2 regions of the Pseudomonas sp. O230 genome follow, and region 1 is predicted to be linked to the other one. Evidence: predicted binding sites of a transcription regulator. Region 1 holds the regulator's gene; the other holds the start of a gene.
What was found. The regulator FliA, encoded in region 1, starts transcription of late flagellar genes. The targets are predictions, from matches to a motif close to CTAAAGTTTNNNNNNNNNNNGCCGNTAA.
Positions count from the first base shown of each region.

Region 2: the regulator FliA is predicted to act here: its motif matches at 1,620-1,647, upstream of ACI77H_RS10140 (flagellar protein MotY).

Region 1 is NZ_JBJGXN010000002.1:570,334-573,744, forward strand. Features, by position in the region: gene ACI77H_RS05955 (chemotaxis protein CheA) at 1-415, opposite strand, end outside; gene ACI77H_RS05960 (protein phosphatase CheZ) at 462-1,250, opposite strand; gene ACI77H_RS05965 (chemotaxis response regulator CheY) at 1,273-1,644, opposite strand; gene fliA (RNA polymerase sigma factor FliA) at 1,812-2,552, opposite strand; gene fleN (flagellar synthesis regulator FleN) at 2,549-3,379, opposite strand.
Region 2 is NZ_JBJGXN010000004.1:267,777-271,187, forward strand. Features, by position in the region: gene rnt (ribonuclease T) at 1-510, opposite strand, end outside; gene pyrC (dihydroorotase) at 507-1,553, opposite strand; gene ACI77H_RS10140 (flagellar protein MotY) at 1,713-2,621, shown strand; gene ACI77H_RS10145 (argininosuccinate synthase) at 2,751-3,411, shown strand, end outside.

The sequences.
Region 1 (3,411 bases):
CTACAGGTGCGGCTTGATCGGCGGTTTGCGGCTCGGCCAGACGGGCCAGGGCCGCCAGCAATTCAGGCGTGGCAGCCGTTATCGGGCTGCGCTCGCGGACTTCGGTAAACATGCTGTTCACCGCGTCCAGCGCTTCGAGAACCACGTCCATCAATTCCGAGTCGACGCGACGTTCACCCTTGCGCAGGATGTCGAACACGTTCTCGGCGATGTGACAGCACTCCACCAGCTCGTTGAGCTGGAGGAAGCCGGCGCCCCCTTTTACAGTGTGAAAACCGCGAAAAATTGCATTGAGCAAATCCGCATCATCCGGTCGGCTTTCAAGCTCGACCAGCTGTTCGGACAGTTGCTCTAGAATCTCGCCGGCCTCAACCAGGAAATCCTGAAGGATCTCTTCATCGGCGCCGAAGCTCATTAAGGGTGTGCTCCTACAGGTCTAAAAACCTAAAATGCCTAAAATTCTAAAACCCTAGGCTGGATAGCAAGTCGTCCACATCGTCCTGACCGGACACAACGTCTTCTCTTTTATCGGCATGAATCTGCGGACCTTCACCCTGAGAGAGATGTTTTTGCGGATCTTTTTCTGCAAGCATCGCTTCACGGTCATGTTCGATGCCCGCAAAGCGGTCCACCTGACTGGCCATAAGCACGAGCTTGAGCAGGTTGCTTTCAACTTCGGTGACCAACTGGGTCACACGCTTGATCACTTGACCGGTGAGGTCCTGGTAATCCTGAGCGAGCAGAATGTCGTTGAGGTTGCTCGACACCGCGCGGTTGTCCGCGCTGCTGCGTGTCAGGAAACCGTCGACACGCCGTGCCAGTTCACGAAACTCCTCAGCCCCGACTTCGCGACGCATGAACCGCCCCCAGTCCGTGCTCAGCGCCTGGGCTTCATCGCTCAGGCTGTTGACCAGCGGCGTGGAGTTTTCGACCAGATCCATGGTGCGGTTGGCTGCGGCCTCTGTCAGCTTGACAACGTAACCCAGACGCTCGGTGGCATCTGTGATCTGGGACACTTCCTCGGCTTGCGGCATGTGCGGGTCAATCTGGAAATTGACGATCGCGCTGTGCAGCTCGCGGGTGAGCTTGCCCACTTCCTGATACAGGCCGCGGTCACGGGTCTGGTTGAGCTCATGGATCAGTTGCACAGCGTCGCCGAACCTGCCTTTTTCAAGGCTTTCGACCAGTTCGACCGCGTGTTTTTTCAGGGTCGATTCAAAATCGCCCTGTGAAGATTCTTTGTGGTCCATAGCTCCCCCGTGGCGCAGTTTCTCAACCGATGCGTTCGAAAATCTTCTCGATTTTGTCTTTCAACGCCTGGGCCGTGAAGGGTTTGACCACATAGCCGTTTACGCCGGCCTGGGCCGCTTCGATGATCTGCTCGCGCTTGGCTTCAGCGGTCACCATCAGCACCGGCAGGTGCTTGAGCTTTTCATCGGCGCGCACATGGCGCAGCAGATCGATACCGGTCATGCCCGGCATGTTCCAGTCCGTTACCAGAAAGTCGATGCTTCCGCTGTTGAGAACCGGAATGGCAGTAACGCCATCGTCGGCCTCGACCGTGTTGGTGAACCCAAGGTCACGCAACAGGTTTTTTATGATCCGCCGCATCGTTGAGAAGTCATCAACGATGAGGATTTTCATGTTCTTGTCCAATTCGACCTCCAAGCAGTCTTAAACGCACCCAGCACCTGGACGCGCCATTTCAATCAATCCGGCAAAGCACTCAATGACTGTCTGGAGCACAACAGATCGCGACCGGCGCAGTTCAACACCACACCAGCCACGTTCGCAGTGTCCCCACACTGCCTTCAGCGCGCTCGCCACTCCCCCAAACGCCCCCGCAAACGGGCCGCGCACTGGCTGTGTAACTGGCTGACCCGAGATTCGCTGACCCCCAGGACCTCACCGATTTCCTTGAGATTCAACTCTTCGTCGTAGTACAGCGCCAACACCAGTCGCTCACGCTCCGGCAAATTGGCAATCGCGTCCGCCAGCGCTGCCTGGAAGCGTTCATCTTCCAGATCGCGTGACGGCTCGAGATGAGCACTCGCGCCATCCTCATGCAGCCCTTCATGTTCGCCGTCCTGCAACAGATCGTCGAAACTGAACAAGCGACTGCCCAGGGTGTCGTTCAAAATCCCGTAGTAATCGTCGAGACTCAATTGGAGTTCGGCCGCAACTTCGTGATCTTTAGCGTCACGGCCGGTTTTAGCTTCAATCGAGCGAATTGCGTCGCTGACCATGCGGGTATTGCGGTGGACCGAACGTGGCGCCCAGTCCCCTTTGCGCACTTCATCAAGCATGGCGCCGCGGATTCGAATGCCCGCGTACGTCTCGAAACTCGCGCCTTTGCTGGCGTCATATTTGGTCGATACTTCTAGCAGGCCGATCATCCCGGCCTGAATCAGGTCTTCGACCTGGACACTGGCCGGCAGTCGTGCCAGCAAGTGGTAGGCAATGCGTTTGACCAGTGGCGCGTAACGCTCGATCAGCTCGTACTGCGCGTCACGTGCCGACTTCTTGTAGAGGTTGTAACCGCTGGCTGTCATAGCACGGGTCCTGCCGTTTGTTGCACGAGGCGCTCGACGAAAAACTCCAGGTGCCCACGCGGGTTGGCGGGCAGCGGCCAGGTATCGACCTTTTGTGCGATGGCCTTGAACGCCAGGGAGCACTTGGATCGCGGGAAGGCTTCATAGACCGCGCGCTGCTTCTGCACAGCCTTGCGCACGCTTTCGTCGTACGGCACCGCACCGACGTATTGTAAGGCGACGTCAAGGAAGCGGTCCGTGACCTTGGTCAACTTGGCGAACAGGTTGCGCCCTTCCTGCGGGCTCTGCGCCATGTTGGCCAGGACGCGGAAGCGATTCATGCCGTAGTCGCGGTTGAGCAGTTTGATCAGGGCGTAGGCGTCGGTGATCGAGGTCGGCTCGTCGCACACCACCAGCAAGACTTCTTGCGCGGCGCGAACAAAACTGACTACCGAGTCACCAATACCCGCAGCGGTGTCGATCACCAGCACGTCGAGGTTGTCGCCGATATCACTGAAAGCCTGGATCAGGCCGGCGTGCTGAGCCGGGCTCAGGTGCACCATGCTCTGAGTGCCGGACGCCGCAGGGACGATGCGAATGCCGCCGGGCCCCTGCAACAGCACGTCGCGCAGTTCACAGCGGCCTTCGATGACGTCAGCCAGGGTACGTTTGGGTGTCAGTCCCAGCAGGACGTCGACGTTCGCCAGCCCCAGATCGGCGTCCAACAGCATGACGCGCCGGCCGAGCTCAGCTAGAGCCAGGGACAAGTTCACTGACACGTTAGTCTTCCCGACGCCACCTTTGCCGCCGGTCACCGCGATCACCTGTACGGGATGCATGCTGCCCATGTTATTTCTTTACCTTGTCTTGCATAGACGGA
Region 2 (3,411 bases), on a different contig from region 1:
CAAACCAGCCAGGGTGGCGGTGTCGAAGCTGGAGAACGGATGAAACGGGTTGCGTTTCATGTCCAGGCGCGCAACTGCCGCGTTGAGGAAGCCCAAATCGAAGCTGCTGTTATGACCGACCAGAATCGCCCGTTTGCAGCCGTTGGCTTTCAACGCCTTGCGGATGCCACGGAAGATGTCGGTCAGCGCCGCTTCTTCACTCACTGCCATGCGCAGCGGGTGATCGAGTTTGATCCCGGTGAACTCCAGCGCCGCCGCTTCGATGTTGGCGCCTTCAAAAGGCTCGACGCGGAAGAAGTAGGTGTGATCAGGGTATACAAAACCCTTCTCATCCATGGCGATGGTGGTGGCGGCTATTTCCAGCAAGGCGTCAGTGGCAGAGTTGAAACCACCGGTTTCAACGTCGACAACGACTGGCAGGTATCCACGGAAGCGAGCTGCCATCGGGTGGCGTGGACCACCTCCGCCGCCTTGACCGTCCTGTTCGTCGTCGAAATGGTCTTCACTCACGCGTGTTCCTCCAGCAGGCGCCAGCGCAGTTTTTCACCGGCGCGCAGCGGGATAACGGTCAGCTCGCCAAATGGCAGGCTGGTTGGGGCGGTCCACTCATCGCGGACCAGAGTAATGCGATCGGTGTTTACCGGCAGGCCATAGAAGCGCGGGCCGTTGAGGCTGGCGAAGGCTTCGAGCTTGTCCAGCGCGTTACGTTGTTCGAACGCTTCGGCGTACATCTCGATCGCCGCATAAGCGGTGTAGCAACCGGCACAGCCGCACGCGGCTTCTTTGGCATGCTGGGCGTGAGGCGCCGAGTCGGTGCCGAGGAAGAACTTTTCGCTGCCGCTGGTGGCGGCGTCGAGCAGGGCTTCCTGGTGGGTATTGCGCTTGAGTATCGGCAAGCAATAGAAGTGCGGCCGAATCCCGCCCACCAGCATGTGGTTGCGGTTGTACAGCAAGTGATGCGCGGTGATGGTTGCGCCGACGTTGGCCGGGGCCGCGTTGACGAACTGCACGGCGTCAGCGGTGGTGATGTGTTCGAACACCACTTTGAGCGTCGGGAAACGCTCGACCAATCGACGCATGTGCTCATCGATGAAGATTTTTTCGCGGTCGAACACGTCGACATCGCCACGGGTGACTTCACCGTGAATCAGCAAGGGCATCCCGACTTCGGCCATAGCCTCGATCGCCGGGAAGATCTTGTCGATACTGGTGACGCCAGAGTCCGAGTTGGTGGTCGCGCCGGCCGGGTACAGTTTGGCGGCGTGCACGAAACCGCTGGCCTTGGCTTCACGAATTTCTTCGGGCTGGGTACGGTCGGTGAGGTAAAGCACCATCAACGGTTCGAAACGGCTGCCGGCCGGACGTGCAGCGAGAATCCGCTGGCGATAGCCGTCGGCTTCAGCGGCGTTGCGCACCGGAGGTACCAGGTTGGGCATGATGATGGCGCGACCAAAGGTGCGCGCGACATCCGCAACGGTATTGGTCAACACGGCACCATCGCGAAGATGAATATGCCAGTCGTCGGGACGCAGCAGGGTCAGGCGGTCGGACATGAGGGGATTCCAGGCGGGTCAAACTGAGGGGAATGCTACCGGAAAAGACTCTCTCAGGCACTCGCTATCAAGTTTTGCAGGAAGCTTCCGATATCCAACAGGTATGCCGTAAACATGTGTGTGTCGGTCTTTTTGTTGTAGAAGCCAGTGGAGCCTCCCGTGCGCCAGCGTTATTTAGCCTTGCTCAGTGTGTTTGCCAGCCTTCCCGCAATGGCGCTCACTTTCCAGACCCGTCTGGAGAGCATCGAGTGGACGGTCGAAGGGGACAAGTTCGAGTGCCGCCTGACTCAACCGATCACCGATTTCGGTTCCGGTGAGTTCGTTCGCCGCGCCGGCGAGCAGGCGACGTTTCGTCTGAAAGCCTATAACTCGATGGTCGGCGGCGGCTCGGCGACCCTGTTGGCGGCCGCAGCACCCTGGCAGCCGGGGCGTGGCGACATCAACCTCGGCTCCGTGCAGATCGGCAGCGGCAATGTGCTGTTTAACAGTTCGCAAGTTCAGGCCGGGCGCCTGATCAGTGGCCTGATGGATGGGCGAAGCCCGGTTGTCCGACACTATTCGGGTGATGGCCGGGTGTCGGAAGTGCGGTTGTTGCCGGTCAAGTTCAGCAAGGCGTTTAACGATTATCAGGGCTGTGTGGCGAAGCTGCTGCCGAAGAATTTCGAACAGGTCAAACAAACGCAGATCGGCTTTCCCGGCGACGGTCTGGATCTCGATGCGCAAGCCAAGGCTCAGTTGCAGGTGATGCTGGAGTTCATGAAGGCCGATCCGACGGTCAATCACATCGAACTCGACGGCCACTCCGACAACAGTGGCAATCGCCTGACCAATCGTGACTTGTCGCGGCGACGGGCTCTGGCGGTCATGGAATTCTTCAAGGCCAACGGGTTTCAGGAATCGCAGATCACTGTACGTTTTCACGGCGAGCGCTATCCCTTGGCGCCCAACACCAACTCTGCCAATCGGGCGAAGAACCGTCGGGTCAATGTGCAGCTCGCACGGGTCGCCCCCACCGAGCACCCGGCGCCTCAGGCAACAGCAGCGGCGAGCGCGGCGAAGACGTCCTGAACCGGCTGTCATCGTCGCCCGTTCGACATAATCTGTCGCTTCGTCGTCATAAGCTGTCGCGCCTCTGTAAATTATTCTGCATGACCGGTAGACTTGACGGCTTTCCGTAGAACCCCGTGGAGTGATGGCATGGCGGACGTAAACAAGGTCGTTCTGGCGTATTCCGGCGGCCTGGACACTTCGGTGATCCTCAAGTGGCTGCAGGATACTTATAACTGTGAAGTGGTGACCTTCACCGCTGACCTGGGTCAGGGCGAAGAGGTCGAGCCGGCCCGCGCCAAGGCTCAGGCCATGGGCGTAAAAGAAATCTACATCGACGATCTGCGCGAAGAATTCGTGCGTGACTTCGTATTCCCGATGTTCCGCGCCAACACCGTTTACGAAGGCGAGTACCTGTTGGGTACTTCCATCGCTCGTCCGTTGATCGCCAAACGCCTGATCGAAATCGCCAACGAAACCGGCGCTGACGCCATTTCCCACGGCGCCACCGGCAAGGGCAACGACCAGGTTCGTTTCGAACTGGGTGCGTACGCCTTGAAGCCAGGTGTGAAAGTAATCGCTCCGTGGCGCGAATGGGACCTGCTCTCCCGTGAAAAGCTGATGGATTACGCTGAAAAGCACAACATCCCGATTGAGCGTCACGGCAAGAAAAAATCCCCGTATTCGATGGATGCCAACCTGCTGCACATCTCCTATGAAGGCGGCGTGCTGGAAGACACCTGGACCGAGCACGAAGAGGACATGTGGAAGTGGACTGTCTCCCCGGAGAAGGCTCCAGACAAGGCGCAGT